Regions from separate parts of the Marinomonas sp. BSi20584 genome, predicted to be linked through region 3. Evidence: predicted binding sites of a transcription regulator. Region 3 holds the regulator's gene; each other region holds the start of a gene.

Region 1 (10,747 bases), on a different contig from region 3:
TTTTGATTTGTGTTAAAACGCCGTCGCTAAAAATTAGCACTAGGTCGTTTGCATCACTTTTCTTGGTGTCTGGTGTTGCGTATAGAACTGTATATAGGTAATGCCATTCGTCTGGCTTGAAAGTGTCTCTTAGCATGGGGTTACCCAGTAGATAAGTGACCTGAGATTCAGACATGCCAATTTGTAACTGTGATAGTTGTTCCTTCGTTACAAGGTTTCCTTGTGTTACTGGAACCTTGTAAGGTGGTGGAAATAAACTGCATGCGCTAAGTGAAAGTGCTGCGCATAATATTAAAACTGATTTTTTCATTTGTATTATCCTTACTCCGGTGTGCTAATGATAAAGTAATTATCAACAAGATCGAATAGAGAATGACTCATGACTAGCGAAAATCAAGAGCTAAAGAAAGCGGGACTCAAGGTAACTCTACCACGAGTGAAAATTTTACAAATTCTTGAAGGCGCGGGTGACCGCCATATGAGTGCTGATGATGTCTATCGCACTCTACTTGATCAAGGTGAAGATGTTGGTTTGGCGACAGTTTACCGTGTGCTAACTCAGTTTGAAACTGCGGGTTTGGTGCAGCGTCACCATTTCGAAGCAGGAACTGCTGTTTTTGAGCTGGCGAAGGGTGATCATCACGACCATATGATTTGTCTAGAAACGGGCAAAGTCATTGAATTCGTTGATCCAATTATTGAGAAACGTCAACGTGAAATCGCAGAAGAGCATGGCTTTGATATTGAAGACCACAGCTTGATTATTTACGTGCGTCCAAAGAAGAAATAAACGTTCGTTTACCTAAGGGTAATGCATGAGAAGGGCCTAAATGGCAGAGTTTAGGCCCTTTTTTGTTTTAGCTTCAATTTTATCTTAATGAAATGCTACTGCAGTTGAACATTGCCAAGCATTTCGCGAGCGTGAGCTAAGGTTTGTTCGGTAAGTTCTAATCCACCTAATAAACGTGCGATCTCTTGTGTGCGGTCTTGATCCTTGAGTAGCTCGACCTGAGAGGAAGTTGCTTCATCTTCAACCAGTTTACTGACACGTAGATGCTGATTGCCTTGCGCTGCCACTTGCGCCAAGTGAGTCACACAAAAGACTTGTCCGCGTTTGCCTACAGAGCGCAGCATGCGGCCAACGACTTCAGCAATACCACCGCTGATGCCCACATCTACTTCATCAAATACCAATGTTGGGATAATGGAGGTGTGTGCGGTAACCACTTGAATGCCCAAACTAATACGTGACAACTCACCACCTGAGGCAACTTTGCGTAATGGTTGAGCAGGTTGGCCTGGGTTGGATGCGATCATATATTCGATGTCTTCAAAACCATTTGCCGAGACTTGGTTTAGTGGTTGGCATTGAATAAAAAAACGCGCATATGGCATACCCAATCCATGTATTTGCTCTTCAACTTTTTGCGCTAGTTCGTCTTTTGCGATAATGCGTTTTTCGGTCAATGTGGTGGCAAGGGCAGTGAGCTTTTCGTAGGCTAGCTCTTCTTTTTCTTTTAATGACTCTAGGCTTTCTTCGCTGCCTTGTAAGCTATCCAGTTCTGCTTCCACACTTTCTCGTAAGGATAAAAGTCCTTCTGGTAAGGTTCTGTGTTTGCGAGCGGTATCGTAAATATCAGATAAGCGACGTTCTATATCGATAAGGCGTTCGGGGTTTTGCTCCAAAGTATCTTGGTAGTGATGCAAACTATCTGCCGCTTCTTGTGCCTGAATTAGGGCTACGTTCATCATTTCTAACGCATTTTCTAATTCTTTTGTGGCTGGACGAATTTGGCTGGCGCTATTAATTGCTTGATGCAACAAAGAGCAAATATTGCCCTCGTCGCTGTCTATCAAAATACCGCTGGCTTGATAGGCTTTAAATTGTGAATCGGCAATGTTCGACAAAAACGCTTGCTCGTTCTCTAATTCTTCGATTTCGCCTTCTTTTAGATCAAGCTGCTGCAGCTCTTGTGCTTGATAAGACAATAGTTGGATTTTGGCATCTTGTTCTGATGAGCGATTCTGCTGAGCAGACAATTCTTCTTTTAGTTGTCGCCATGTTGCGTATTGCTGACTGACTTTTTTACTTAGCTCAGTGAGTCGGCCATATTCATCAACTTGTTGTCTTTGGGCATTCTTTTTGAGTAATGACTGATGCTCGTGTTGGCCATGGATATCAACTAATTGGCTACCAACGTCCTTTAGATCGCTTAGCGTGCAAGGGCGACCATTTATGTAAGCCTTAGAACGACCTTCTTTGCTGATAACACGGCGTAATATACAATGTTGATCGTGTTCTAGATCTCTTTCTTCTAGCCATTTATGTACGTGTGGATAGTTTTGTATATCAAAGCTTGCGCTGATATCTGCTCTTTTTTGCCCATGTCTTACGACAGCAGCATCGGTACGATCACCTAAACAAAGTGACAAGGCATCCACCATGATGGATTTACCTGCCCCTGTTTCACCTGAAATCACGGTCATACCTTTCTTGAACTCCAATTCTAGGGATTCAACAATGGCGAAGTTGGAAATAGCGATGCTGGTCAGCATAGAGGGCTCCAAAGAGAGAATATATTTATATGGTTATTTATACAGTACTTGGTTGTTTTTTGACAAGTCTTGATCGCAAATTTAATTCCCATGAAATTAATACGGCTTTAGTGTTGAAAGGTTAAAAGCTGACCCCATATACCCTGCACATAGGAAGCATTGTTTCTGTTATTTGGAGTTGAAAATGAGTGAGCAGCAAAAAAATCCTAATCTAGACGCGGAGCATGATTTGAAAAGCGAAACGCAAAACGAAACAGTAGAAGAACTTTTAGAGCCTGAAGTAGAGACTTTAGAAGAAGTTACTGAAAATGATGAGCTTGCAAAAGCATTAGAAGAAGTCGCTCAGTATAAAGAAGCGGCACTTCGCGCTCATGCGGATGCACAAAACGTACGTCGTCGTGCAGAACAAGATGTCGAGAAAGCGCACAAGTTTGGTTTAGAAAAGTTTGCTAAATCGATTGTGAACGTGGCGGATAATCTAGAGCGTGCTTTAGCTTCTGCACCAGATACAGGTGAATCTGACCCTGTTCGTGAAGGTGTAGAGCTAACGTTAAAAGATTTGCTTGAGACTTTGGCTCGTTTTGAAGTGAAAGTGGTTGATCCACATGGTGAACCGTTCAACCCTGAGTTGCATCAAGCTATCACTATGGTGCCAAACCCTGAGTTAGAAGCGAACACCGTTATGGATGTAGTGCAGAAGGGTTACACGATTAATGGCCGCTTATTACGTCCTGCAATGGTAGTGGTTTCAAGCGCAGCCTAAAAAAATACTGTCATTTTTTTGACACTGGACGCTTGAAATACTTTTAAGCGTACCCAAATACAGAATTATCATCGTCATAAACGAATTTATTGGAGATACAAACCATGGGTAGAATCATTGGTATTGACTTAGGTACAACAAACTCTTGTGTTGCCGTCTTGGATGGCGAAAAGGCTCGCGTTATTGAAAACGCTGAAGGCGATCGCACCACACCTTCTATTGTTGCCTTCACCGAAGACGGCGAAGTCTTGGTAGGTCAATCTGCAAAACGTCAAGCGGTAACAAACCCAACAAATACTTTGTATGCGGTTAAGCGTTTGATCGGCCGCAAATTTAAAGATGACGTGGTTCAAAAAGACATCTCTATGGTGCCTTACAAAATTATTGCTGCAGATAACGGCGATGCGTGGGTAGAAGTAAAAGGCGATAAGAAAGCGCCACCACAAATCTCTGCTGAAGTTCTTAAGAAAATGAAGAAAACAGCAGAAGACTACCTAGGCGAGAAAGTAACAGAAGCGGTTATCACTGTTCCTGCTTACTTCAACGACTCTCAGCGTCAAGCAACAAAAGACGCTGGTAAAATCGCTGGTCTAGAAGTAAAACGTATTATTAACGAGCCAACAGCGGCTGCCTTGGCTTACGGCCTAGACAAGAGCTCTGGTGACTCTACTATCGCGGTTTATGACCTTGGTGGTGGTACATTCGATATCTCTATCATCGAAATCGCTGACGTAGATGGCGAGAAACAATTCGAAGTATTGTCTACAAATGGTGATACTTTCCTAGGTGGTGAAGATTTCGATATGCGTGTTATCGAATACTTGGCAGCTGAATTCAAAAAACAGTCTGGTATCGATCTACACAACGATCCATTAGCTCTACAACGTTTGAAAGAAGCGGGTGAGAAAGCGAAAGTTGAGTTGTCTTCTTCTTCTCAAACAGAAGTTAACTTGCCTTACATCACTGCAGATGCAACTGGCCCTAAACACTTGAACGTGAAATTGACTCGTTCTAAGTTGGAGTCTTTGGTTGAAGAGTTAGTATTGAAATCTCTTGAGCCTTGCCGTCAAGCATTGAAAGATGCTGATTTGACTGCTTCTGATATTGATGAAGTTATCTTGGTTGGTGGTCAGACTCGTATGCCACTAGTGCAAGCGAAAGTAACTGAGTTCTTCGGTAAAGAGCCACGTAAAGACGTGAACCCAGATGAAGCGGTTGCAATCGGTGCGTCTATCCAAGGTGCGGTACTTTCTGGTGATGTGAAAGACGTTCTTCTTCTAGACGTTACTCCACTGTCTCTAGGTATCGAGACAATGGGTGGTGTTATGACAGCATTGATCGAGAAAAACACGACGATTCCTACTAAGAAATCTCAGACTTTCTCTACAGCAGAAGACAATCAAAATGCGGTAACTATCCACGCATTGCAGGGTGAGCGTAAACAAGCGTCTCAGAACAAATCTCTAGGTCGTTTCGACTTGGCTGATATTCCACCTGCTCCACGTGGTGTGCCACAAATCGAAGTAAGCTTCGATATAGATGCCAACGGTATCTTGAGTGTTTCTGCGAAAGATAAAGCGACTGGTAAAGAGCAGTCTATCGTTATCAAATCTTCTTCTGGTTTGAGCGATGAAGAAGTTGAAAAAATGGTGCAAGACGCTGAAGCGAATGCTGAAGAAGACCGTAAGTTCGAAGAGCTTGTACAAGTTCGTAACACAGCTGATGGCATGATTCACGCAACTCGTAAAACTCTGGTTGATGCTGGCGATAAAGCAACGGCTGAAGAGAAAGAGGCGATTGAAACAGCGATCACGGAGCTTGAAGAAGCTCTAACATCTAACGACAAAGAGAAGATCGAAGAGAAAACTAATGCGTTGACTCAAGCATCTGGTACTTTGGCTCAGAAGATGTATGCAGAAGCTGAAGCTGGTGCACAACCAGCTGAAGGCGAGCAAGCTAAGTCTCAGGATGATGCTGTTGATGCAGAATTCGAGGAAGTGAAAGAAGATAAAAAATAAGCGCTAAGCACTTATTTGCCCATTAATAATGGGGTTGTTTATAGCGAGCACGGTTTTAGACCGTGCTTTGCTATTTGCAAAATATGAGATTGACGATTTTTAAAATTCAGTTTTTTTAGATTTAGACTTTTTAATTCAGACTTTTCAATTCAGGAATGCTTGCGATGAGCAAAAGAGACTATTACGACGTTCTTGGGGTGGCCAAAGACGCGGATAAGAAAGACATTAAAAAAGCTTATCGTTCTTTGGCGAATAAGTACCACCCAGATAAGAACCCAGACAACCCAGAAGCACTAGATAAGTTCAAAGAGCTGGCTGAAGCTTATGAAATACTGTCTTCTGATGACAAACGCGCAGCCTACGATCGATTTGGTCATGACGGCGTAAATGGTCAGGCTGGTGGCTATGGCGGCGGCGCTGGAGCGGGTGGTTTTAGTGATATTTTTGGTGATGTATTCGGTGATATTTTTGGCGGCGGTGGTGGCGGTCAAAGCCGAACTCGTCGCGGTTCCGATTTACGTTACACCTTAGAGCTTGATCTTGAACAAGCGGTTTGGGGATGTGAAGAAAAAATCCGCATACCAACTTTGGTGAACTGTAATACCTGTGATGGTTCTGGTGCTAAAAAAGGTTCAACGCCTAAGACATGTGGAACATGTGGTGGTGCAGGCCAAGTACGTATGTCACAAGGTTTCTTCTCTGTTCAACAGGCTTGTCCAGAATGTCATGGTGCTGGTCAAGTGATCAGTGATCCTTGTAGAGATTGTCATGGCCAAGGCCGTGTACAAGAATACAAAACTCTTAATGTAAAAATTCCTGCAGGCGTAGACACAGGCGATCGTATTCGTTTGTCTGGTGAAGGCGAAGCAGGAACTCATGGCGGTCCTGCAGGTGATTTGTTTGTTCAAGTCTCTGTTAAACCGCATAGCATTTTTGAGCGTGATGGTGCGAACCTATATTGCGAAGTGCCAATTAGCTTTACAACAGCGGCATTAGGTGGCGAAATTGATGTACCGACGCTAGATGGTCGTGTGCGTTTGAAAGTGACTGCTGAATGTCAGTCTGGCAAGTTGTTCCGCTTGCGTAATAAAGGCGTGAAACCTGTTCGTGGTGGTCCAGTTGGCGATTTGATTTGTAAGGTCGTTGTTGAGACGCCAGTAAATCTTACGTCCCGTCAAAAAGAGCTATTCACGGAATTGGCTGAAAGTATGGGTGAAGGAACAGATCATTCACCTAAGCAGAAAAGCTGGTTTGATGGTGTGAAGCGTTTCTTTGATGATATTAAGAAATAAAACTTTATTACCTCGGCAATATAAAAGAGAAGGGCGCCTATTTGGCGCCTTTCTCTTTTAGTAGGTAGTCAATATGGTTGCGTAATAAGCTTGCTGCATTGGTGAAGCTTTTATTATTTGGAATAATAAAGTCCGCTTTGTTGCGAATGTCGATGGTTTTAAGTGATGCTTGGCGTACATGGCGCATATAGCGGCTGGTAACCTCATTGACGTCGCGTCCACGTTCTGCAATGTCACGCTTTAAGCGTCGTACTACGGCGATATCCATATCTGTATCGACGTACAGAAGGTAATCAACAGCATCTCGTATCCCGGCGTCTTGGAACATCATATGACCTTCCACTAGAACAACATGTGTTGGATCTAGATTGCGATAACCTATACGTCTGTGTTGTGAGTGATCGTAAACCGGAATTTCATTTGGTTGCTGACGGTTCTTACAGTTATGAATAGCCAGAGTGAGGCTTTCAAGGTCTAACGAGCTTAGGTCGTCAAAGTTGTAAACGTCTGGATCAATACTGCCGCATCCATTGTAAAAACTGTCTTGGCATAGGGTTGTGATTTTGTCACCTTGGCCTTCCGCTAATAAAGAACAAAGTCGGCTTTTTCCGCTGCCGGATACGCCGGTGATGCCAATAACAAGAGCCATGTATTACCTCAGAAAATAAAGTTTTGGTACTCCTTGAGTTTAAGGAGTTTATAATGTTGTATTATATATCAGGTTTGATCATTTTTGCCTGTCAAACTGAAGCATGAAATCTCAAAGGAAGGATTAATGCGTACGAAAGTTGCTCCAATGTTTGCTTCGTTTATTTTTGCTCTTTCTATGGGGACTGCGACATTAGTTAAGGCGGAAGCAAGTGATGTTTCTCGATCATCTAATGTGGCAGAGTTGTTTGGTTTACCATTAAATGATCTGAGAGTATCTCAATTAGAAAATCAGCTTAATAGTATGGGATTGCATAGTTATCCGTCTTATAAAGATGGTGTTATAAGCTACAGCTTAGGGCCTGAAGGTATTTTAGGAGTCACAAACGCGACTATTTATTCCAATGGATCGGGTTATGTTCGTCAGGCGCTGTTATCCGGTGTTGTGGAAAGCAGTGAAAAACGTAAAGCGCTAGGTGAGTTGCTTGCACAAAAATACGGTAAACCTAGTGAAGGTTTTCTTAGTAATGGTATTGGGCGTTCGAAATGGCTGTTTAAAGATGGCACCATGATAGAATTTCATAACACGACTTATGACGTCTCTCTCATGTACGTTGATGAAAGTCCAAAGGTAGCAATTCGATCTGGGCAAATTGATGTTGAAGCCCTGTCTCGTAAAAAGCAATAATCTTATAGTTTGTTTATCGTGTAGTTAATTATCTATGTTTATTCTTGATCTCAATCTTCGTTTTGCCCATTTTCTTCAACCTTATCTTCAGGATATTTCTTTAGCTTTGGTAGCAACCTGTTTGGTGGTTTACGGGGATAAGGTGAATGGTTTTCTTAAAAGCTTGGTGTCTTCTTGGGTGTTTCTTGCTCGAGTGATGGCGTTTATTTTGATGTGTACTTTTGGTTATGGGCTTCTGACATTATGGAGTCAGCCATTAATATATTGGGGAATTACACGAGTTGATTTGGTGTATCGACCGGTCTTAATCCTATTTTGTTTTTGTCTTTTGGGTGTTTTGGCTGAAAGAAAGCGTCATTTGTAAAATAATTCATGAAATTTCCTGTCAGTTTTCGTTGCCAAATTACAACATAATCGCACCATTACTATGGATCAGCCATGTAATTGCGTGATTATGTAGTAAAGTTTCTAGACCTTCTTTGTTATTTCGTTATTTCTATAAAAAAACACGCTAAACACCCGATTTTAAAGGTTTTTTGTAGTCTTATTACAATTTGTTTTTGTCCTAATCTGCCGTTAGACTGCGCCCATATTGATATAACAGAGTCTTTTTTCGGGGGCAGAAAATGACAAGCACTTGGTTACAAGCACTTTCACAAGCAGAATCTATGATTCCTCTTTTAGGTAAACTTGGTCGCGAAAAAGCGGTAAAAGTTCAGTTGGCAGGAAACACCTTAATGGCGGATTCTGTGACTGGTCTGATGGCTGCGTTTGATCAGCATCCTGAATTAGACCTTGTCCAAGTTTATCAAGTGTTGGAGCAAGTGTTAGCAAGTAACACCGCTCATACCGTTGTAGAACTAGAATCTTTGATTGCGGAAGCGGATGTTGAGTCTGTACTAGCTGCTCAGCCAAACGATGGCACAGAAACTCCTGTTGTTTTATATGGATTCGGCCGTATCGGTCGTTTACTTGCACGTCGTATGTGTACGCTTGGCCATACAACTCCAGGCATGGCATTAGCTGCGATTGTTGTGCGTAAAGCATGTGATGATGATCTTTCTAAACGTGCTAGTTTGCTTAAATACGATTCTGTTCATGGTATATACGACGGTTTAGTAAAAGTTGATGAAGAGAATCAAACTCTGATCATCAATGGTTCGCCAGTAAAAGTTATTTATGCTTCTGATCCTGCTGAAGTTGATTACCAAGCCCATGGTATTAATAATGCTTTGCTTGTTGATAACACAGGTCGCTGGCGTGATCATGACGGTTTGAGTGTTCACTTAAATCGTCCAGGTATTGAGCGTGTTGTACTGACTGCACCTGGTAAGGAAATGAAAAACATCGTTTTCGGTGTAAACGATAGCGATGTAACAGACGCAGACCGTATTGTTTCTGCTGCATCTTGTACGACAAACGCGATTACGCCTATCTTGTCTGTACTAGAGGAAACATACGGCATCGAATCTGGTCACGTAGAAACGGTTCATGCTTATACTAATGACCAAAACCTAATCGATAATATCCATAAAGGTGATCGCCGTGGTCGTGCTGCAGGCATGAACATGGTGATGACTGAAACTGGTGCGGCTAAAGCGGTATCAAAAGCGATTCCTTCTCTAGAAGGTAAGTTGAGCGGTAGTGCGATCCGTGTTCCTGTTATCAACGTTTCGATTGCGGTATTAAGTTTGAACTTGAAGTCTGCGACGTCGGTTGAAGCGATTAATCAGTTGTTGAAAGCGGCATCAAATAGCGCTGAATTGACAGGTCAGATCGGCTACAGCGAAGGACGTGATGCGGTAAGCTCTGACTTTATCGGTTCTCAGCAAGCAGGTATTTTGGATTCTTTGTCGACGAAAGTTCGTGGCAATCAAGCAACTTTATATGTTTGGTACGATAACGAGTATGGCTACAGCTGTCAGGTTGTGCGTTTGATGGAGAAGCTTGCACAGGCAAATTTTACTAAGGCTGAATTGCTCGAAGACAAAGCAAAAGCAGCTTAAGATATGACCGGACACATTTAACGTGTGTTATTTAACGGCGGCCTTTGGGTCGCCGTTTTTTTTGCCTCAAATTTACAGACATAATTTCGAGGCAAAAAAAAGCCGGATAAAATCCGGCTTCAACAAAAGTAACTAGCAGTTGCGAATAACATCATCCTGTGGGGAATGGTGATATTCATCTAAAACATGACTGTGGGACAGGTTTTAGAAGTAATACAGTTAGGGCTGTATCAGTAAATATTAGGTCGCTGTTCAACCTAAGAGATTAACTAATTCTATCTTTTTGGATCGGTGTTACAAACGATATAAATTGATTTGTTGGATTAGCTGAATTAATGCAAAATATAGGATGCATTTTTAAATCAATGATTTTGATTTTTTATTAAGTGATATTTTTTTTGTTAAGTATTTGTTTATTAAAAAATTATTTCATATTTATGATGTGTTTTTTGCAGTTTTAGCTTTATTTTCATTGGTTTTTTAATTCAGTGTATGTCTAATTTTGCAGTAGCTGAGATCGTCTTATGGTGGTTTTTTTATGAAGTCTGTTCCTTTAGCTGGGCTGGGTACATTTGCTATCGCGGCTCGTCATTTGAGTTTCACTAAAGCCGCGCAAGAACTGCACCTTACACAGGGGGCCGTGAGCCAGCAAATTCGTCAGTTAGAAGAGCGTTTAAAACTTACTTTGTTTGTTCGTTATCATCGACGTCTAGAGCTGACCGTGGCCGGTGTGCGTTTGGCTGTGCAATTGAATCATAGCTTTACTGAAATTAATG
Region 2 (10,747 bases), on a different contig from region 3:
AACTTATAACGTGATCAAATGTTAACCAAATAATGATTTTCTGAGTGAATGCGTGATCACTGACTTGTTTGTAAGGCTCTTCTTAACTCATCCTGAAGCGCTTCTAAACGCTCTGCTACGATGTGCTGATTGGCTTCAGGTATCGCTGAAATATCAGCAAGGGAAATACATTCTAGTTCGGTGAGAAGTGGCTGTCAGTTTTCTCAGGTGGTTTTGGAATGTAATATCCTGATGCGAGCCAATTGTCAGCTTAAGAAATGAGTATGCATTTGTGTCAGTGTTTTTCTTCCCAATTTCATTTTTCCTAAAACAAACACCTAATATCCAGTAAATATGCAAACTGGCCGTTTGGGGTTTCATCCTTGTCTCATGTCCTTATAGTGGTAATTAAGACTCTAAAGCGATACGTGTTTGTTTATGCTTTTCGCTGTTTAAAACGTTAAAAGGAGGCAAGTTATGAGTAAAACTCTTGTTATAGGTGCGAGTGGTCAAATTGGCCAATTGATAACCAAGACACTTGTTGAGACGGAAGAGGATGCCCGTGCTTTGGTACGAGACAAATCTAAGTTGGATGATTTAAAAGACAGTGATCTAGAAATTGTCGAAGCAGATTTAGAAGGTGACTTTAGTCAGGCTTTTGATGGTATTGATAATGTGATTTTTGTTGCTGGCTCTGGTGGTTCAACAGGTGCTGATAAAACCTTGTTGATTGATTTATGGGCAGCTAAGAAAGCCGTGGATTATGCAAAAGCAGCCAATGTTAAGCAGTTTATTATGGTCAGCAGTATTGGTGCTGATGATCCTGAGGCAATAGAGTCAGATATCAAGCCTTATTTGGTTGCTAAGCATATGGCAGATCAATATTTGATGGCGTCAGGTGTGCCTTTTACTATTGTTCGTCCTGGCCCTTTAACGAATGATGAAGGCCAAGGAAAAATCACTATAAAAAGACCAAATAGCAGAGAGGAAATGGCGATTCCGCGAGCAGATGTTGCTAAATCGGTTTTATTTATCCTAAGCAAGGATGACTTGAATGGTAAGATATTCGAGCTGTTTGGTGGTACTTATGATGTTGATAATGTTCTTGTCTAACAGTGTGGGTTTATTCGAATAGCCAAAAGGGCCCTAATGTAACGTGATCCCGAATAGTTGGTAAGACTGCATTGGGGCTCTTTTGTATTTGTTGCTTTTATGTGGTTTTTGTTGAGAGTTTAAGCTTCTTGGCAAAACTTTCTAAGTGGGTTGGTTTTCTTTGACCTGCTCACTGTAAGTTTCCAGTAGTTTTTCTGCTTGAATACGTTTGTAAATTTCTTCTCGATGAACGCTTATTTTTTGCGGGGCTTTGATGCCGATGCGAACTTGAGTCCCTTGTACCCCCAATACGGTAACTTCCGTGTCATCGCCGATATTAATGGTTTCACCGGGGTGTCGAGTAATGACTAGCATAATTCCTATCCTTTGGTTGTTGTCGACACTTTTAAAATACAATTTATGTTGTTAATGTGTCAACAGCTTAAGGTGCTTTTCTTGTTTAATAGGCCAAACGTTACGTTAGTATGAAGCAGGGGGGTTGTAAATGGTCTAAAACAAGATTCGGGCTTGGGTGACAACACCTATGACTGTTAGGTCATTGGGGACTTCAATTGGTCTATAGTTCGGGTTGAGTGGTGTTAGATAAGTTCGGCCAGCGTCGATGACTAATTTTTTAAATGTCACGTCTTTGCTGTCTGCTACTTTTGCGATGATCAAATCACCATTCTTGGCTGTTAAGCTAGGTTCAACCAGAATTAGGTAACCTTCGGGAACGCTTGCGCCAGAAGGTGACATCATACTGTCTCCTATGACATTTAGCCAAAATGCTGATTTCGATGTGGATTCTGGTGTTTCTATCCAGTCAAATTTTCTTTCGTCTAATTCAGCAATATTCGGCCATTGAGCTGCTTGTTGCGTTGTAATTATAGGTCTTAAATTAGTTTTTAAGGATTGTGAAGAGCTGTTGTTATTGGTGTAGCTAGAAGCACTTTCTCTTACTTCACTGGCTGTTCCCAGTAATAACCATTCTGCATCACAATGTAATGCCTTGGCTAAATTGAGTAGCCTACGTGGATTTTGTGTTCTGCCGTCTTCAATTTTTTGCAGCGACTGTTGGGATATGCCAACGAGCTTCGCTAACTCGGCTTGGGTCAGTCTTAGGTCTGTTCTTTTTTGTTTAACGCGTTCTGCAATAGTCATAAGCGAATAATTACAACTTTATCTGTATTTGACAAACAATAAAAACTGTCATCAAATACAGTAAAGGTTGTTAAGGAGGTTATATGTCAGCCATTGCAAAAGCAGTCGAAATTGTAGGAAGCCAAACTGCACTCGCGCAAATTTTAGGAGTTAAACAAGCGCATGTCTGGAATTGGTTACATATCCATAAGCGTTCACCTGCGAAATACATACGGCGTATCTCGTTGGCGACGGCAGGGGAGGTCAGTGAAAGTGATTTGCTTAGGGATCATGAGCTCTAGTTTGATGTTTGTTATAGGAGATTAATCTCTCGTCTTTACAAAAATTTGCTAGTTTATTCGCGTGCTTTAAAACATACTGTACGAATATACAGTTTGGGTGTTTTTACTATGCGCGTTTCTTATCTTGGTACTTCTGAGTCGGCTGCTTTCATTGCGGCAAACAGTGTTCGAATTCCACTTTATTCTGAGCCAGTGAAACCTTCGGATCTCAGTAAGCAGCCTGAAGACAAGTCTGTGGATCTGAATGCTTTGTGTATTCCTAATCCTACAGCAACTTTTTTTGTGCGTGCTCAAGGTGAGCCGATGGAAAGAGAAGATATTCAAACAGGTGATGTACTGGTTGTGGACCGATCATTAACTGCGCGTCATGGAGACATTGTGATTGCATTTGAACATGGAAAGATGGCGGTAATGACGTTGGAACTAAAACCAGACGTGCTGCTTCGTCCTAAGAACAAAGCTTACGCTGCAAAAAAAGTTACGCCAGTTGTTGAAAATGAAGTATCTAGTTTAGAAGTATTTGGTGTTGTAACGAGTGTGGTGCGTCAATTAGAGCGTGGTGAATAACTTCGTTTTTGATAGCTCTATCTATTAGTTCTACTTCTAATAGTTCTATGTCTAGTAGTTCTATGCCTAATAGATAATGTTAGTTAATAAAAAACGCCTTTCACTACTTAATAATGAAAGGCGTCGTGGCCATCCGGCCTAGTGTTTTACCGTCACCTTAGAGCCATCTAAGGTGACGGTCTGGTCATCCGTCGCTCGGTTGTTCTCCTGGTGGTATTTGAGCTTTTCCTTTCAGATCACTTTCTAAGTCTTTGTTACCAGCTAATGGACGAATGTGTCCGTTATCGCGGTAGAAACCAATATCTTTTAAGTAATGGTCATCAAGCTGACGAAACAATTGATTGGTGCGACGAGCTTCAAAATATTCTTTAGCGGCGTTGAATAGGGCGATGATACTCATAAGTTTTCTCCAAAATAATAGTTTTGGCGGAACTTACGGGGTGATTTCTTACAGAGGTGACCGCGTAAATTCCGCGGTCAATGGTGTATTACACAGGCATTGAACGCGTGGACAAAGTTTTACGTACTCGATTATTAATGCGAATAGCCATAGGGGAAGTAGAATGATTTAGCGTATATGTAGTCATCTTGCTTCTCCTTAACTTTGTGTTCTATTGGTTGCGTTATGCATTGTGTAATTTTTGCTCTTTTTAGAGCTTTTTTATTGAGCCTTTTTTTGTGACTTATGTCAATCATTTATATTGATATATCTTTTATTTTTTTTACATTACCAATGCCTTCATGATGTGAAAAAAACAGTTTGTTTGTAGCGGTATTGTCGGTGTTTTTTGCTGTACAATTCGTCGCGATTTTCTTGTCCTTTTTTGTAGTTAATAATGTAGTAAGTGACCCCATGGCGACGAAAGCAACAATTTATAAAGCATCGGTTCAAGTGTCCGATATGGATCGAAACCATTACCAAAGTTATGAATTGACATTGGCATTACATCCTTCTGAAACTGAAGAACGCATGATGGTGCGTTTAGCGGCGTTTGCTTTATTGGCTGACGAGAAAGAAGGCGGCGAGCAATTAAGTTTCAGCAAAGGCATTAGTACCGAAGACGAACCAGATCTTTGGCAGAAAAATTACTCTGACGAAATTTTGCTTTGGGTAGAATTGGGTCAGCCTGACGAGAAGCGTTTACGCAAAGCTTGTGGTCGAGCTCAGAAAGTGATCGTCGTTAATTACAACGATAAGTCCGATATTTGGTGGGAACAAAACAAAGGCAAAAATAGTCGTTTTGATAACATGCGAGTCTTGCAGTTCCGCGAATCTCAAGTTGAGGCGTTGGCGAAGATCTGTACTCGATCTATGCAATTGAACGTCACTATTCAAGATGGCGAAATGTGGATCTCTGGTGAGCTAGGCGAATGCGCAATGACGCCAATGTGGCGAGGCGAGCAATAAGCTCACCTCGTTTCGGTCGATTGATTTGCTTTTTTAGCTAGGCTTTATGCAAAGTACGTTGAAACAAAGCCACCGCTTTGTTGTAGCATTCTAAGGCGAGAGCTGGATCGTAACGATCGCCTCCGTCGCGCATGAAAGCATGCTGGCCGTTGAATTCATGCCAAGTGAATAGGCGGTCAGTATCGATCAATTGCTGATAAATCTTCTGACGTCCTTCTGTTGATACATGGGGATCTTGTTTGCCCCATACCATCGTCAATTCCCCTTGAATTTCTTTCGTGCGAGTAAAAGAATCATTGCCTTCGTCGCAAGGAATGGTATTCGAATGAATGTCAGTAGCGTACAAGCAGAAAGATGCTTGAATACGAGGGTTTAAGGCTGCACGATAAGCCAAATGACCGCCCAAGCAAACGCCCATGGAACCAAATTGACCAGTGCAATAATCTTGCTGTTCGAAATGTTCGAGCATAGCTACAGTATCGCTGTCATGAGCTTCTAGTGTTTTAGTGAATTTATCTGCGTTGCCTTTGTCTTTGCCTTCATCGTCATAGCCTAATACTGTGCCGATTGGGTTAAGTTCATGAAACACTTCTGGCACAATAACCACAAAACCATGGCCCGCCATAATGGCGGCAGAGCGTGCAATCGGTGCGGTTTGTTGGAAAATTTCAGAATAAAAAAAGATACAAGGAAAGCGCCCTTCGGCCTGAGGACGATAAACGGTGCAGCGCATAGTGCCTGTTGGCGTGTTAATATCTTGATCGTGACGTTGAATGATCATGGTTTTCCTTAAAGTGATTTGTAATTTTCCTACATGATATTCGACCCAATCATGATGAGCCAGCCACAAAGCTCTCAAATAGACCCAAAAGTTCCCAAATATAGACAAAAGCCAAATTTAACCAACGAGTAGAAAGAACCCGTGCGAATTTTATTGATCAGTGCCTACGAAGCCAGCAGCCATAAAGCTTGGGCAAATACCTTGATGAATGGTTTAAGTCAGCATGATTGGAGTTATTTGTCTTTGCCTGCTCGGCATTTTGCATGGCGGATTCGTGGTAATGCCATGAGTTTTGCTTTTGACCCGAAATTTAAGCCGATACTGGAAAAGCCTTATGACTTGGTTATTGCCACGTCAATGACGGATTGTGTTGGTCTAAAAGCCTTTTGCCCTGATTTGCAAAACCTACCTTGGTTGCTGTATTTCCATGAAAACCAATTTGCCTATCCTGCGAGTGATAAACAGCAAGGTCTTATCGAAATGCAAATGGTTACTTTGTACAGTGCCTTGGCGGCTGATTTGTGTGTATTTAACAGCCAATTTAACAAAGCCTCGTTCTTTGCTGGTGCTCGCGCCTTGTTAAAAAAACTGCCTGATTATGTCTCACCAGATTGGTTAAATGGCGCTGAAGCAAAATCTCAAGTTCTTCCTGTACCTTTGGATATGCTTGTTTCTGTGGCGGCTTTGGTTTCGGCAGAAGAAAGCACGAACTCGAAATCACAACCAGGGCGAATAAAGTTAGTTTGGTCGGCACGTTGGGAATTCGACAAAGGGCCAGATCGACTGCTGGCTATTTTAGAAGAATTAGAACATCGCAAACTAGATTACGAAATTGCCATTTTAGGCGAGCAATTTCGTTCCACGCCAAAAGAATTTAATCAGATTCAAGCCCAATTTTCCCATCGTATTAGCCAGTTCGGTTTCGCACCAAGTCGAGCGGATTATCTGCGCTTTCTTTCATCATCAGACATTGTGCTCTCTACCGCTTTACATGAATTCCAAGGTCTTGCGGTACTAGAGGCGGTTACTCTTGGTTGTGTGCCAGTGTTACCAAATCGGCAGGTTTACCCAGAGCTGTTCGGCAAATATCAGAACGGGAAGCACCACAACGAAAAGGACCGGAACGAAAAACAATACCTTTATCAAAGTGATCTAAACAACATACCGCAAGAAGCAAAGAACGCAGTGGATTTGATTCAATATATTGTTGCAAATGATGTAAAAGCCCCGGATGTGAGCCAGTATCAAGCTAAAAATTTACTGGTGAAGTATGACGAACTGGTTGAAAAGAAGGGTAGTTCAACTTGTCTATAAGAGTTCTGATATGGCGTTAGGATAAAGCTATATTGGTTGCGCAATTTTCATGCTATGTATAGACAACCTTTCTTTGGTTACTCTTATTCAAATTTCTTTTTCCTATAAGTATGCCTATCTATTTTGGATTGATATGATTCAAAATAGCGCATAAGTCTTTATGTTGCGCTTATTCTGTGCGATATTTGCTCTGTTAGCGTTGAAAAATAAAAACAAACTTATCTTAATCTCAAGTGAATAGGCTTTATTGCGATATTTTAATATGTATATACATGTTGGTATGTATGTTGCTATTTATCTTGTGATTAATAACGTTCTCATAGGAAGTCCTCATATGAATGCTACAGATTCAAAGTCCGGAGTTGTGTCTCCGTTGTCTCTTCTTAAACTCATTGCTTATAGTTGTATTGGTATTTTTGTTTTTTTCATTCCGATCAGTATTGGTGGAAAAGAAACGATCCCGCTTGATCATATTGTGTCGTGGCTTAGAAATGATTACGGTCAAATGGCCGAGGTTTACGCTATTTTGGTAGTCTTAGCCGGTGGTGCTTATCCTTTTATTTCGGGTAACTGGCGTACAAGTAAAACTCAAACCGTATTGTCTATTTTTAAAGTGTTGGGTGTTGTTACTGCTGTAATGGCATTTTTCTCTGTTGGCCCAGCCTTCTTATTCGAGAAAGACATGCTGCCTTTCTTGTTCAGTAAGTTGGTTGTACCTGTTGGTTTGATCGTGCCTATTGGTGCGGTATTCCTCGCATTTTTGATTGGTTACGGGCTGCTTGAATTTGCAGGTGTGCTTTTACAGCCGATTATGAAGCCGTTGTTTAAGACGCCGGGTAAGTCTGCGATTGATGCGGTTGCATCGTTTGTAGGCAGTTATTCTATTGGTTTATTGATTACCAACCGAGTTTATAAGTCTGGTCAATATTCCGCGAAAGAAGCGGCGATTATTGCTACTGGCTTTTCCACTGTGTCTGCGACTTTCATGGTGATTGTGGCGAAAACATTGGGTTTGATGGATGTTTGGAACGTATTTTTCTGGGCAACCTTGTTGATTACCTTTGTGGTAACGGCAATCACTGTACGACTTTTCCCGCTTAGCAAAATGGATGACACAGCAGAAAGTCGTGAAGTGGAAAAATTCCAGCATTCTCGTTTCAAACAGGCTGCCTTAGAAGGGCTTGAAGTTGCGAGCAATGCAAATCCACTTGCTCGTAATATCCTGCAAAACATCAAAGAAGGCATGTTAATGGCAATGAGTATTTTGCCTTCTATCATGTCTGTTGGTTTGTGTGGTTTGTTATTGGCGAAATACACACCAGTGTTTGAATGGATTGGTTACCTGTTTTACCCATTCGCGTGGATCGCACAATTGCCTGATCCAATGATGGTTGCTACCGCGTCGGCTACTGGTTTGGCGGAAATGTTCTTGCCAGCTTTGATCGCGGCGAAAAGCGTATTTGTTGTTAAGTTTGTGGTTGGCGTGGTGTCGATCTCATCCATACTTTTCTTCTCTGCGTCGATTCCTTGTATTTTGTCGACCGAGATTCCGTTGAACATTAAGCAAATGCTGATTGTTTGGTATCAGCGAGTCGCTTTGACAATTCTGCTAGCCTCGCCAGTGGCGTTTTGGGCGGAGCAATTTATTAAGTAAATACTTAACTAAAAAAAGCGAAATAAAACACGCTGAATTGACGGCATTTCATCAATTTGGTGTGTTTTATTCTTTCTTGCAAAATGTCGAATTTCTTCAATTAATACAGGCCTGCAGTCGTTAGGATTGAGCTTCAAATTTATTCTTTGGAGGTCTCATTATGTCAAAACGCATTAATTATTATGCTGTTGCACCACAAGCGTTTGAGCTTTTGCTTAAGCAAGAAGAAGTCTTAGGTCAGCAATTTGCACAGATACCAAGCCTAGGTAAGACTATCTTGGAGCTAGTGAAGCTTCGCGTATCACAGATTAACCAATGTGCCTTTTGTTTGGATATGCATAGCACGCAAGCATTAGAAATGGGCGAGACGTATGAACGAATGATTGCTTTGAGTGCATGGCAAGATTCTCCATTATTTTCAGATCAAGAACGTCAAGCCTTGGCTTGGGCGGAGCATCTTGTTGCAGGTCATTCAGTTGATGATGCTCATTACGAAGAAATGCTAGCCAATTTTGGGGAATCTGGATTAACCTATTTAACCATTGCTATAAATGCTATTTCTAGTTGGAATCGAATTGTAAAAGTCTTTAAACCTGAGGTTGGTAGTTTTCGCTAAATAAGCTGTTTCTGCTTACCAGTAAGTTAGAGGATTAACATGTCATCGCCCTTGTTGTTTGATATCCATTTTCCTCAAGGGCATCTTGCTTTGTGGTTGCAAGCTATCTGGTCGGCACAGGTTCCAATAAATCAGCAAGGTGTGACTCGCCGTTTGGTTGCGGATGCCGGTAGTGGCATCTTGTTTAATCTTGGAGTGCCAGTGCTGATCGATCAGCAAGAATTCCAAGATCAGGTGATGTTCCAAGCAACTAATCAACGTGCTCATCTCATTCATTTATCATCTGGAACAGATCTAATTGGGGTGCGTTTTCAGCCCGGAATGGGGCGCTTATTTCAGACAAAATTGGCAAAACAAGAAGACACGACTGGTCCACTGCAAACGTCTGAATTTATTCAATCTTTATTGGTGCAATTAAAAGACTGTTTGAATGCTCAAAAGCGTATAGATTTATTGGATAAGGCTTTTTACCAAAGGGTTTCTAGTATGATCGATATCCATGATCCTGTGCGGAAAGCCGTAGAGTTGTTACAACAATCTTCCCGAGTTGATTTGTTAGATGTGCTTCCACTTAGCCAGCGCCAAATGGAGCGCCAGTTTCAGCACCGCTTGAGTATGTCGCCAAAATACTTCCAACGATTGAGAAGAGTGCGGGCTGTTTTGCTGGCTTTAAAAGAAGGGAAAAATCACACCCGACTAGCGGAGCTTGCTATCGAATACGGTTTTTCTGATCAAGCTCATATGACGCGTGAATGCCAGTTAATCGCAGGGATTACGCCAAAGCGTTATATTAATCGTAAGCTATTACCGTAAGTAGTTTGTTTTTGATGGTGTCAGTCGTTAAGTTTATTTATCATTTGCAAATGATTTCAAAACTCCAATATAAATCCATCTATATCCCTGTGCTTTTGATGCTCTGGTTTGGTTTGTTCATTGACAGCCAGTCATTAGCTGAGCAGGTTCATTACAGTCAATGGATCACCAATGGTTTAGTACTGTTGTGCTTTGCTTGGGTGTATTTACGCGTGACCAGTAAAATCAAAAAGCTGATGTTATATGGTGTTGTCTTGGCCTTATTTGGTGAGGTAGTGTTTTCCCTTCTTTTGGGTATGTACGAATATCGTTTAGAAAACGTGCCGCTTTATGTACCTCTTGGTCACAGTCTTATTTATGCCGCCGTGTTTTATATTCAAAAAGAAAAAAGCATCCAACACAACAAAGCGCGGGTTGTTTCGATTTTGTATTGGGGAATGATCGTCTATTCAAGCCTTTGGTTGCTACTTGACCAAGATAGATTGGGCTTTCTTTGTATGCTTGGCGTTGTGCTGTTTTTGAAAAAAAAGCCGGGCAACGAGTTGTTCTTTCTCATCATGTTTTTCATGGTGGTGTATTTAGAATTGCTGGGAACCTATTATCAATGCTGGGCGTGGCCTGATACATGGTTTTCAACGGTTTCTTTCATCACCAGCAGTAATCCACCAAGTGGTATTAGTGTGTTTTATTTTGGGTTTGATATTGGTTGTTTGTGGATTTATAAAAAGCTGAATAGGCAAAAGTGGAGCCGGATGAAATCGCTTAGGCTGCTTAGAAACTCTTAGATAAAAGCTTATAAAAAACAAAACGAGCCACCATTTTCATAGTGGCTCGTTTTATTTATAGATCTGTTTAGTCTGAAAGCTTATAGATCAGCTTCAATGACAGCAACAAGCGCGTCATCTTTAGGCGTCACATCTGGCGAGAAACGAACCACTTTGCCATCTTTGGTGATAAGGAATTTTTCAAAGTTCCACACCACTTCTGGAGCTTTGGTCGCTTCGATTTTATGGCCGGCCAACATGGTAACCATGGCGTCACGATTCGGCGTAACCGGTGCTGCTTCAATCAGGCTTTTGTA
Region 3 (10,747 bases):
TCTTCAAGAGGGTAATCAAGAAAGTCACTGATCATCGCGATGAGGAAAGCAGCTGTTTTACCAGTACCTGTTTGTGCTTGACCAATAATGTCATAACCCAACAAAGTCATTGGTAAGGTTTCAGCTTGGATTTCACTACAATATTCAAAACCCATTTCAGCAATAGACTTAATGACGCGATCAGGAAGATTTAAATCATGGAAGCGCATCTTGCCTTCAACTTCAGCAACCGGAAAATCTTCTATGGACCAAATTTTAGAGTTCGCATTCCCTGCAGGTTTTGTTTCATTGCTTGATTGCGGTGCATCCGCTTGGACGCTTGCAGGGCTATCATCGTTACTTCTTGGACCCTTATTTGGGCGACGTGTACGTTTTGGTTTTGCTGTGGTTTCTGATGGTGCTTCTTGAGTTTGGTTTTCCATATTGGAATCTATACGCTTCTATTGTGTTTTGAGGTTAATAATCTGTGCAAGGAGTGTACCTAATTGGTAAAGCTTTATCACCCCTTGCTTACGCTTTGTTGAAGCAAGCTACTGATACTTATACGGTGGTAAGCTATTAATTAATTGCTTACCATAACGTTTAGTTCTCAGACGCTTGTCTAAAATATGTATTTCACCTGAGTCTTTTTCGCTTCTTAATAGTCGCCCTGTTGCCTGCACTAAGCGCAAAGAAGCATCTGGTATGGTAATTTCCATAAAGGGGTTGCCACCACGTTTTTGAATCCATTCTGCTAGCGTTGCTTCGACTGGATCATCTGGCACCGCAAAAGGAATTTTAGCAATGTACACACAGGTTAAATAATCACCTGGTAAATCTACACCTTCGGCAAAGCTGGCTAAGCCAAGCAATAAACTGCCTTTCCCTTCATCAATGCGAGATTTATGCGAATCCAAAATAACGCGCTTAGATTGCTCACCTTGCATCAAAAGTATTTCTTGTAATCCTGCAGACACAGACTGAGCCACTTCCTCCATCTGACGACGGGAAGAAAACAACACTAAACTGCCCTTTTCTGTGTTCACATGCTTATCTAAATAAGCAACAATTTCGGCGGTATGTTGCTCAACTCTATTTGGCTCATGCTCCATATCTGGAACGACCAAAAGCCCATTTTCTTGGAAATTAAATGGGCTAATAACGCGCAAATACTCACTCTCACGAGGAACGCCTGATCGCATATTAAAACGATGAAATTGATTAAGCGCCGTTAACGTAGCTGATGTCACTACCGCACCGAAACATTTATCCCACAACTGCTGCTTTAATGTGTTTGCGGCAAGAATCGGAGAACCGCCCAGTTCAATATCTTGCTCCATCCCTTGACCAGATAAAACTAGCCAGCGTGCATTAGGCGGATAGTTTTGATCATCAACTGTAGAATACAAACGCCAAAGCCCAATACATTGCTCTAAGCGACCAAGAATGACACCTAAAATAGGCTGCCAAGTTTCTGCAGTTTCAGGTGTTACACCCATCCCTTCATTTTGTTTAGTCTTTTTACATTCGTCTTGGATGCTTTCAATGTTGTTAAACAACTTTTGATAAGACGTCTGTAAACTGTATGCCAGCTGGCGTAATTCATCTGGAATTTGGCCAAACTCGAAACGGTGCTGATTATTTTCTTGATCCAACCCCAAACCCTGAATATAAGGCGCTAACCCCTGCTGGGCATATTGGATAAAGTTCACAATACTTTGTATTTGCTGTGGGATTTTTAGTAGCAGCTGACCTGTTACACTGACATCGTCTGTTAACTCTTGCTTCAAGTTAACCAGATTTTTTTCTAATTGGCGTAACCAAGTAATACTTTGCTGCAAACGAACTTCATGACGAAAGTGCCCTATCGCTTTATCAGGAAGATGATGACCCTCATCAAAAACATAGATGGTTTCTTTTGGCGGGGTAAGAATCGCGCCACCACCCAATGACAAATCGGCCAATACCAAATCATGGTTGGCAACAATCACATCAGCCACTTCGATTTCAGCACGCGCTTTAAAAAACGGGCAGGCGGAATAATTAGCACAATTACGGTTAGTGCATTGCTGATGATCTGTGGTTAAGCGACGCCAATCTTGATCACGAACAATACCAGCCCAATTGTCTTTATCACCATCCCAGTCACCTTTTTGCAAAGCAGCATCCATCTCTTGATAAAGAACAGTATTAATATCATCGGAATGAAGGTGCTGCTCGAAAAGTCCAGCGAACATATCGTCCATTGCTTGCTCTTCTGAGCTCAAGAAGCCCTCAAGATTATTCAAGCACAAATAACGTCCTCGCCCTTTAGCAAGCGTGTACTTAAAAGTCAGCTCCGTATGTTCAAGCAAATCAGGCAACTCTTTATGCAAAATCTGCTCTTGAAGCGCAACCGTAGCAGTAGAAATAATTAATTTAAGACCACGAGCTTTCGCGATAGGAATAGCCGCAAGGCAATATGACAAAGTTTTACCCGTGCCTGTTCCTGCCTCAATTACGGCAACATGCTTTTCTTCAAGGCGCTCGCCTTCCGAGTCTTGTTTAATGTTACCCAAAGTTCGAGCGATCGCACCAATCATCTGGCGCTGTCCAGCCCTTGGTTTATGGGACTTCGCATCCAAAGATGCTCGGTATGCAAGTTGAATCTGTTTTTTTAGTTCGTCTGAAAGCATTTATATCATTGAGTATAGTTAGGAATGCTGTATATAATAACAGTAACTGTATAAACAACCAGATAACCTATGATTAAATTAACCAAAAGACAATCTGACGTACTAGAAACCATTCGCGAATTTATTAGTGAAACAGGTTTTCCACCAACCAGAGCAGAAATAGCACGCCGGCTTGGGTTTAAATCTCCTAACGCTGCTGAAGAGCACCTAAAAGCCTTGAGTAAAAAAGGTGCAATAGAGATGCTTTCTGGCGCGTCAAGGGGAATACGCTTAGTTGATCGTGCATCAAATGATGACCCCACAAACAACCTTGGCTTACCTGTCATAGGCAAAGTTGCTGCAGGTTACCCTATTTTAGCCCAAGAAAACATTGCTTCTCATGTAAACATCCCAGCAAATATGTTCTCCCCACAAGCCGATTATTTCTTATCTGTCTCAGGTACCAGCATGAAAGACATCGGAATAATGGAAGGCGACTTATTAGCAGTGCATAAAACAACTACTGTGCGTAACGGCCAAATTGTCGTTGCTCGCATTGGTGACGAAGTAACAGTTAAACGTTTCGAACAAAAAGGCAGTATTGTTCGACTTATTCCTGAGAACGAAGAGTTCAATGACATCATTGTCGACCTTGAAAGCGAAGAGTTCGCCATTGAAGGCTTATCAGTTGGTGTGATTCGCCAAGGACTTTAAGTAGCCGCTACCTCATCAACACCATACCAATAAAAAAGCGAAGCATATGCTTCGCTTTTTTATGTAAACCTACGCCTCACACCAACAACACAGACTTAATGCAGAATCTTAGGACGAAAATCTTCGTCATCAAGATATTCCGAATCTTCGTCAAAAAACGAATCATCTGAATAAACAAAATCAATTCCTGCATGGAACATGCATTTTGCCAATTCAAAATAACGATCCTTTAAATAAGATCGAGTATCATCTGATATCTGCAATGTTGCTAGTGGAACGGTTTCCTCACCATCTTCACTGGCTGGACGCAGCACAATATCGCCATTATCCAGCTCAACAATTTCTAGGTAGGATTCTTTCATATTCAATACTCTGATGACTCTTCTCTAAAACGTAACACCAATTCGACCAACTTGGCCAAATAAAAACTCACGGACGCGCCAGCGTCACTTCCACGGCCAATTAGACTATCACTTTGCACTACTGACGACATAGAGGTACGACATTCAAACTGAACCAAATATGCCTGGTTCAATTGAAAGCACCAAGAATCAGTACGTGACAACAAATCAGCGAGCTCCGCCAGCACAGGAACAACAATCTGCTTATCTTCTGACTCAGCTAATAGTTTAGCAACATCCAGAGATCCAGATAACGAATACGCTGCATTCACTTCTTTTAGCAGACCATTAAGAGCACTTCTTAACTGAAAAATAGCCGAGCTTTCCAGCCCGACCCTTAGCCACGCTTCATCACTATCTTGGCTCTGCTTAATAAAGCGTCTTGCCGTGTCTAGTTTTTGATTGGTTAAGCTAGCTAAACTGGCACCACTCATTTTTTCTTACCTTCCTCAATCACCCATTTAGAGCCGACATAAAATGCTTTCCAGCCTGTTGGCTTACCTTCCTCTTCCGTCATGACATATTGCTCTTTCGTCTTGCGGCTATATCGAATAATGGCTGGGCGACCTTCAGAATCTTTTTTAGGCGCTTTTGCAAAAAAGTGATATTTAGGATCTATTTGATCCATATATGGAAGCAATTCTTCAACCAATGGGGCACGAGTTTCACGCTTGCGTGGGAACTGACTTGCCGCCAAGAACAAGCCCGTTGCACCGTCACGAAGCACATAATGATCTTCTACTTTTTGACAAGCAAGATCTGGCATTGGCACTGGATCCATCTTTGGTGGCGCAGCTTCACCACTCTTCAATAACTTACGAGTGTTTTTGCATTCATCATTAGTACAGCCAAAGTATTTACCAAAACGACCGGTTTTAAGCTGCATCTCTGATCCGCACTTATCGCATTCAAGTGTCGGGCCATCATAGCCTTTAATTTTAAAGACTCCAGTTTCCACTTCGTAACCAGAACAAGCCGGATTGTTACCACAAACATGAAGCTTGCGATGCTCATCCATCAAATAACTGTCCATGGCCGATCCACAAATCTTGCAGCGATGCTTATTGATAAGCGCTTTAGATTCACCCTCTTCATCATCTACAGCAATGGCTTCGTCGCCACGAATAAGATTAATAGTCGCTTTGCAGCGCTCTTTGGGAGGCAAAGCATATCCAGAACAAGACATAAATACGCCTGTGCTGGCAGTACGGATCTGCATCGGGCGAGAACAAGTCGGACACTCAATATCGGTCGGTGTTGGCTCATTCAGCATCATACCGCCATCTGGCGACTCTGCCTTAGCTAACACCGAGCTAAAATCTTTATAAAACGCATTAAGCGTTTTAATCCAATCTTTATTACCTTGTGCAATTTCGTCTAGCTGTTCTTCCATTTGGGCCGTAAAACTGAAATTCATCAAAGAATTAAAGCTATCAACCAAACGTTCAGTAACGATATCACCCATTTTTTCCGCGTAAAAACGACGGTTTTCAACACGTACATACCCACGATCTTGAATCGTAGAAATGATAGATGCGTAAGTTGATGGACGACCGATTCCACGCTTCTCAAGCTCTTTAACCAAACTTGCTTCGCTAAAACGCGCAACAGGTTTAGTAAAATGTTGCTCAGGCAATAATTCTTTAAGAGCCAAATATTCACCCTGACCTACGTCAGGCAAAATATTATCTTCGCCTTTTTTAGCAACCGTCTGCATAGCACGAGTATAACCATCAAAGCGCAAAATACGCCCTTTAGCTTTAAACTCGTATTCACCACTAGTAACAGTTATGGTCGTTGACGTGTATTCTGCTGGCGTCATTTGACACGCCATGAATTGGCTGCGAATCAAATCATACAAACGATGTGCATCTTTCTCCATGCCGAGCAAGTCATCAACACGTACGGTAACATCAGAAGGTCGAATCGCTTCATGCGCCTCTTGAGCACCTTCTTTACTGCTGTAACGTATCGGATCAGCAGGCAAATAAGCCTCGCCAAAGCTGGAAAGAATATACCCTCTTAACGCCTCAACCGCGTCAACACTCAAATTGGTCGAGTCAGTACGCATGTAAGTGATATAACCGCCTTCATACAAGCGCTGTGCTAGCATCATGGTCTTCTTAACACCATAGCCTAAACGAGTACTTGCCGCCTGCTGTAACGTAGAAGTGATGAACGGCGCAGATGGCTTGCTGCTTGTCGGCTTATCTTCTCGACTACTAACAAGGTATTTCGCATCATTTAAGCGAGCAACATGCTCATCAGATTGCGCCTTGTTAACTGGACGATATTCTTTGTCTTGGTATTTTGCAGCCTCGAATTTAATGACTTCTTTCGATGGCGTCGCAAGCATTGCATCTAATTCCCAGAACTCATCAGGAATGAAAGCACGGATTTCTTTTTCACGTTCAACGATTAAGCGAACTGCAACGGACTGAACTCGCCCAGCAGATAAACCTCTCGCTACTTTTGACCAAAGCAAAGGTGACACCATAAAGCCAACTACTCGGTCCAAGAAACGACGAGCTTGTTGAGCGTTTACACGATCCATGTCTAATTCAGATGGCGTGTCAAACGCAGCTTTAATGGCTTTTTTTGTAATCTCGTTAAATACCACACGCTTATAGCGACTATCATCACCACCAATAGCTTCACGAAGATGCCAAGCGATTGCTTCTCCCTCTCTATCCAAATCGGTTGCGAGATAGATGGTGTCAGCATTTTTTGCCAAACGTTTTAGTTCATCGACAACTTTTTCTTTACCTGGCAGAATTTCATAGTGAGCTTTCCAGTTGCTCTCTGGATCAACCCCCATTCTAGAAATCAACTGCTGACGTGATTTGCTACTTTTATACTCAAGTTTTTCTTCCGGACTCATTTTACGCGTCAAAGCAGCCTGCTTTGCACGCTCTTGAGGCGTAGAGGTGGCAGTTGTACCTGAAGGCAGGTCACGTATGTGCCCGACACTAGATTTGACAATAAAGTCGTTGCCCAGGTATTTGTTGATGGTTTTCGCCTTAGCAGGCGATTCCACGATAACCAGTGATTTTCCCATTGAACTGTGTAAGCCTTTTAATAAAGTAGGTCTGCAAATCCACGTTGCACGAAGTTTAATCTCTAGGGGCGCTGATATTAAGCAAACACCTTTTATATGACAAGCGATCCCTGTATTGTTTCACACATTATATCTTGCTGAACTTAGTATTTCTTATTTAACATACTGAATTCGTTGCTTAAGGACAATCATGGCTACCCTCCAAATATTAACAATTGCATTTTTGATCATTATTGTACTTTTATCTGTGGTCATTGGATCAAGAGCACATCAAAAAGAAAAAGAAATCACTCAAAGACGTGTAAAACAATTGCAACTGTCAAATCGCGCGGATCGTGTCGAACAACATATCCGCGGTTTAAAAGATATTAATACCGATACCATTGCCACCGATGTGCTTTATGATTTCTATCTAGACACACTTCGAGAGCTTCTGCAATATTCCGATGATCCCGAAAAGATTGAAGTTCGCATTGCAACCGCCGAAGAAGGCAGGAATAACGACCCCGTTCCATTCAATCCAGAACCTGAACCTTTTAGCTTCCAAGAAAAAAGCAACTACAAAGAGCGCCTTACTAAACTTGCTAAAATGTTGCTTTATTTACGCCGAAAAGGACGTATTAGTAATACGCATTATCAAGCCTGCTACGAATATCTGCGCTGGCTTAACTTGTGGATTCAATTAAATCGCCAAATGGTTCAAGCAAATAAAAACTTTGCTGGTGGAGACATGCGCGTAGCACAAACTCTTTATGGGGTAATTTTGTCGCACATTAAATCCGATGCCACAGAGCGCCCAGAAAAAAACACCCTCAAAAACTTCGTAACAGATCGAATGAAACAGATACTGTCACCTAAAATTGAAGCGATGAAAGCCAGTGATAACCCAGAAGAAGTATTGAGTGAACTCCTTCACAACCTAGAAATACCTAAGAATTCTTAATTCAATATTATTAACACCATAATAAGCGTCACTCTTATTTCTAATTAGGGACGCTTTTTACTTCAGCCAATGAAAACACCAGTGTAGCCAACTCATCCAAAACCGACTCATCACCAGCCTCATCCCAATACAATGACACACACTCAGGTGTGATTTTTACCCCTACAAGCAATGCTCCGTATTTTTCTAATGCTTTTTGGGCATCAGCAGCCAGTGCAAATAAGTCACTAGACCACCACCCACTAAGCAGGGCATTATATTTCCATACTTCATAAGGTAGCAGCCAAATACAATCAGGCAATGAAGTTACAGGTTTCAGCCGATAAAAAGAATAGGCAATCGTTTTTTGCCTATTCATTGATTTATCCCACTTGTCAGGAAGGTCAATTGATGTAAGCTGAACAGTAAGACCAAGTTTTCGAGCATGCATGCGTAAAGCCATGCGTTGACGCTCTTTTTTAGGAGGCATAATCCATAACGCCGACCCCATTAATGATAGTGTAATAAAAATAACAATAAGAGCGGTCATATTTTAATGTCTCTCTAGTTTTAAACTAAAATAAATTAATCGAGCCAAATTTGGAGGTGTTCTATGATGTATAGCAGAATTTTACTCGCTGTTGACCTAACTGATGAAAGTATTAAAGTAGCTAATAAAGCCGTCGCGCTATGCAAAGCAACGGGTGCGGAACTTACCATACTCCATGTTATTGAATCACTCAATTACGCCTATGGTGGTGATGTACCAATCGATATCACAGATATTCAAGCACAATTACAAGAAACTGCTAAAGAGCGCATTGCCATCCTTGAAGCCCAATTGGACGTTCCAGTTCAAGAAAGCTGTATTTCACAAGGCGGCATAGAAAGCGAAATACACCGTATTGCTGAAGAAAAACGAGTCGATCTTATTGTTGTAGGAAGTCATGGTCGTCATGGTCTTGCTCTATTATTAGGATCCACAGCAAATGGCGTTCTTCATGGCGCACCATGTGACGTATTAGCAGTTAAAGTGGTAAAAGACAAAGACTAGCAACAATTAGTCATATAATAAAAAGGCGATGGATTACATCGCCTTTTTATTATTCTCAATTTACTACTTTAACTTCTGGTCCAAGTCGTCCCTTCTCGACTATCAAGAAGTTCAATTCCTTGACTAGCCAGTTCATCACGAATTTCATCGCTACGAGCAAAGTTTTTGTCTTTCCGAGCTTGAGTTCTTTCGTCGATCAAAGCCTGTATTGCCACCTCATCTAATCCTTCAGACACAGTGCTGTTTTGCAAAAAGTACTCTGGATCTTGATACAACAACCCAAGCAATTCTGCCAAAGAGCGTAACTCCGCAGCCAGCACCAAGGCCTTATCTGCATCTTCTGTTTTTGCTTTATTTAGCTCACGAACTAGCTCAAACAACACAGAAACAGCGACTGCAGTGTTAAAGTCATCCTTCATGGCCTCTTCAAAGCGCTCAGTAAAGACGGTTGGCTCGAATGACTCAGCAACCTGCTGTTGACGTAAAGCAGTGTAAAGGCGCTCTAAAGCAACCTTAGCCTCTAGCAAACTTTGATCTGAGTAATCAATCGCACTGCGATATTGGCTTGAAACCATCAGGTAGCGAACCACCTCAGGATTAAACTTGGCCAATACATCGCGCACGGTGAAAAAATTACCCAAAGACTTGGACATTTTTTCGTTGTTAACACGAACTGCACCACAGTGCATCCAATAGTTCACATAGTCTTTGCCTGTCGCCGCCTCTGATTGAGCAATTTCGTTTTCGTGATGAGGGAACTTAAGATCAGGCCCACCACCATGAATATCAAAATGACTACCAAGACAATTAGTCGACATAGCAGAACATTCAATATGCCAACCAGGACGACCATCACCCCAAGGAGAAGACCAAGACACTTCGCCAGCTTTCGCTTGTTTCCACAAAACGAAATCCGCTGGATGCTCTTTTGCCACCTCAACATCAATACGCGCACCAGCCAACATATCTTCAAGCTTACGGTTATTTAATTTGCCGTAATCTTTGAATTTAGTGGCTCGATAATAAACGTCGCCAGAAGTGCCCTGATAAGCAAAACCTTTATCAATAAGGATTTGCACCATATCGATAATTTCTTGCATAAACTCAGTCGCCTTTGGCTCACGATCTGGCATTTTATTGCCAAGACGCAGTTCATCTTCGCGCTGCGCAGCAATCATGCGCTCAGTCAACGACTGAGTTGATTCGTTATTTTCTTCTGCACGCTTAATAATTTTGTCGTCAACATCAGTAATATTGCGAACGTAATTCAGCTCATAGCCAAGATGACGAATAAAACGCGAAATAATATCAAAGGAGATCATCGCGCGAGCATGACCAATGTGACAGAAGTCGTATACCGTGTTACCACAGACATACATCCCCACTTTGCCCTCTTCAATTGGTTTGAAAATTTCTTTCTTCCCGCTTAGGGTGTTGTAAATCTTCAACATGCGCTTAATTTCCTTTTGCTTCGATTTTCGCCCAAGAGTCACGTAATGTCACAGTACGGTTAAATACCATACCGTCTTCTTTCAGATCGCGACAAAAATACCCTTCACGCTCAAACTGGAAGCCTTGACCTTTGTCAGACGTCAACAAAGATGGCTCAACTTTAGCATTTGTTAATACCGTCAAAGACTCTGGATTAATAAAGTCTAAGAAGTTCTTATCTTCATAATTTGCATCAGGTGCTTCGTTTACGAATAAGCGATCATAAAGATTAACTGTTGCATCTACTGCATGTTTTGCGCTCACCCAATGAATCACACCTTTTGGTTTGTAATCTTCAGGATTCACACCAAGAGTGTTTTCATCATAGCGACAAAGTAGTTCAACCACTTCGCCCGCTTCGTTTTTGATCGCTTCATCACAAGTAATGACGTAACCGCCACGAAGACGAACAGCACCATCCAGTGTCAAACGTTTCCATTTACGAGGTGGCACTTCAGCAAAATCAGCAGCGTC

What was found. The regulator LexA, encoded in region 3, represses DNA repair genes until DNA is damaged. The targets are predictions, from matches to a motif close to TACTGTNTANNTANACAGTA.
Region 1: the regulator LexA is predicted to act here: its motif matches at 2,584-2,603, upstream of recN (DNA repair protein RecN).
Region 2: the regulator LexA is predicted to act here: its motif matches at 2,588-2,607, upstream of TY87_RS17015 (S24 family peptidase).

Annotation. Positions count from the first base shown of each region.
Region 1 covers NZ_KZ454873.1:167,792-178,538, reverse strand. Annotated here, with positions in the region: gene TY87_RS06805 (outer membrane protein assembly factor BamE) at 1-310, opposite strand, end outside; gene fur (ferric iron uptake transcriptional regulator) at 380-790, shown strand; gene recN (DNA repair protein RecN) at 886-2,556, opposite strand; gene grpE (nucleotide exchange factor GrpE) at 2,741-3,319, shown strand; gene dnaK (molecular chaperone DnaK) at 3,424-5,337, shown strand; gene dnaJ (molecular chaperone DnaJ) at 5,502-6,629, shown strand; gene TY87_RS06775 (uridine kinase family protein) at 6,667-7,278, opposite strand; gene TY87_RS06770 (uridine kinase) at 7,405-7,965, shown strand; gene TY87_RS06765 (DUF3392 family protein) at 8,000-8,329, shown strand; gene TY87_RS06760 (glyceraldehyde-3-phosphate dehydrogenase) at 8,592-9,971, shown strand; gene gcvA (transcriptional regulator GcvA) at 10,510-10,747, shown strand, end outside.
Region 2 covers NZ_KZ454888.1:15,439-26,185, reverse strand. Annotated here, with positions in the region: gene TY87_RS17035 (SDR family oxidoreductase) at 457-1,092, shown strand; gene csrA (carbon storage regulator CsrA) at 1,234-1,446, opposite strand; gene TY87_RS17025 (LexA family protein) at 1,582-2,232, opposite strand; gene TY87_RS17020 (helix-turn-helix domain-containing protein) at 2,316-2,513, shown strand; gene TY87_RS17015 (S24 family peptidase) at 2,622-3,080, shown strand; gene TY87_RS17010 (DUF1127 domain-containing protein) at 3,265-3,480, opposite strand; gene TY87_RS17005 (YaeQ family protein) at 3,934-4,488, shown strand; gene TY87_RS17000 (dienelactone hydrolase family protein) at 4,526-5,269, opposite strand; gene TY87_RS16995 (tRNA-queuosine alpha-mannosyltransferase domain-containing protein) at 5,411-6,583, shown strand; gene TY87_RS16990 (YjiH family protein) at 6,918-8,237, shown strand; gene TY87_RS16985 (carboxymuconolactone decarboxylase family protein) at 8,398-8,853, shown strand; gene TY87_RS16980 (helix-turn-helix domain-containing protein) at 8,893-9,666, shown strand; gene TY87_RS16975 (hypothetical protein) at 9,717-10,451, shown strand; gene TY87_RS16970 (glutathione peroxidase) at 10,532-10,747, opposite strand, start outside.
Region 3 covers NZ_KZ454869.1:14,409-25,155, reverse strand. Annotated here, with positions in the region: gene TY87_RS01695 (DEAD/DEAH box helicase) at 1-422, opposite strand, end outside; gene dinG (ATP-dependent DNA helicase DinG) at 531-2,654, opposite strand; gene lexA (transcriptional repressor LexA) at 2,724-3,347, shown strand; gene TY87_RS01680 (hypothetical protein) at 3,443-3,709, opposite strand; gene TY87_RS01675 (DUF6586 family protein) at 3,712-4,182, opposite strand; gene topA (type I DNA topoisomerase) at 4,179-6,806, opposite strand; gene TY87_RS01665 (DNA topoisomerase I) at 6,997-7,749, shown strand; gene TY87_RS01660 (hypothetical protein) at 7,790-8,278, opposite strand; gene TY87_RS01655 (universal stress protein) at 8,342-8,782, shown strand; gene cysS (cysteine--tRNA ligase) at 8,851-10,233, opposite strand; gene TY87_RS01645 (glutamine--tRNA ligase/YqeY domain fusion protein) at 10,238-10,747, opposite strand, start outside.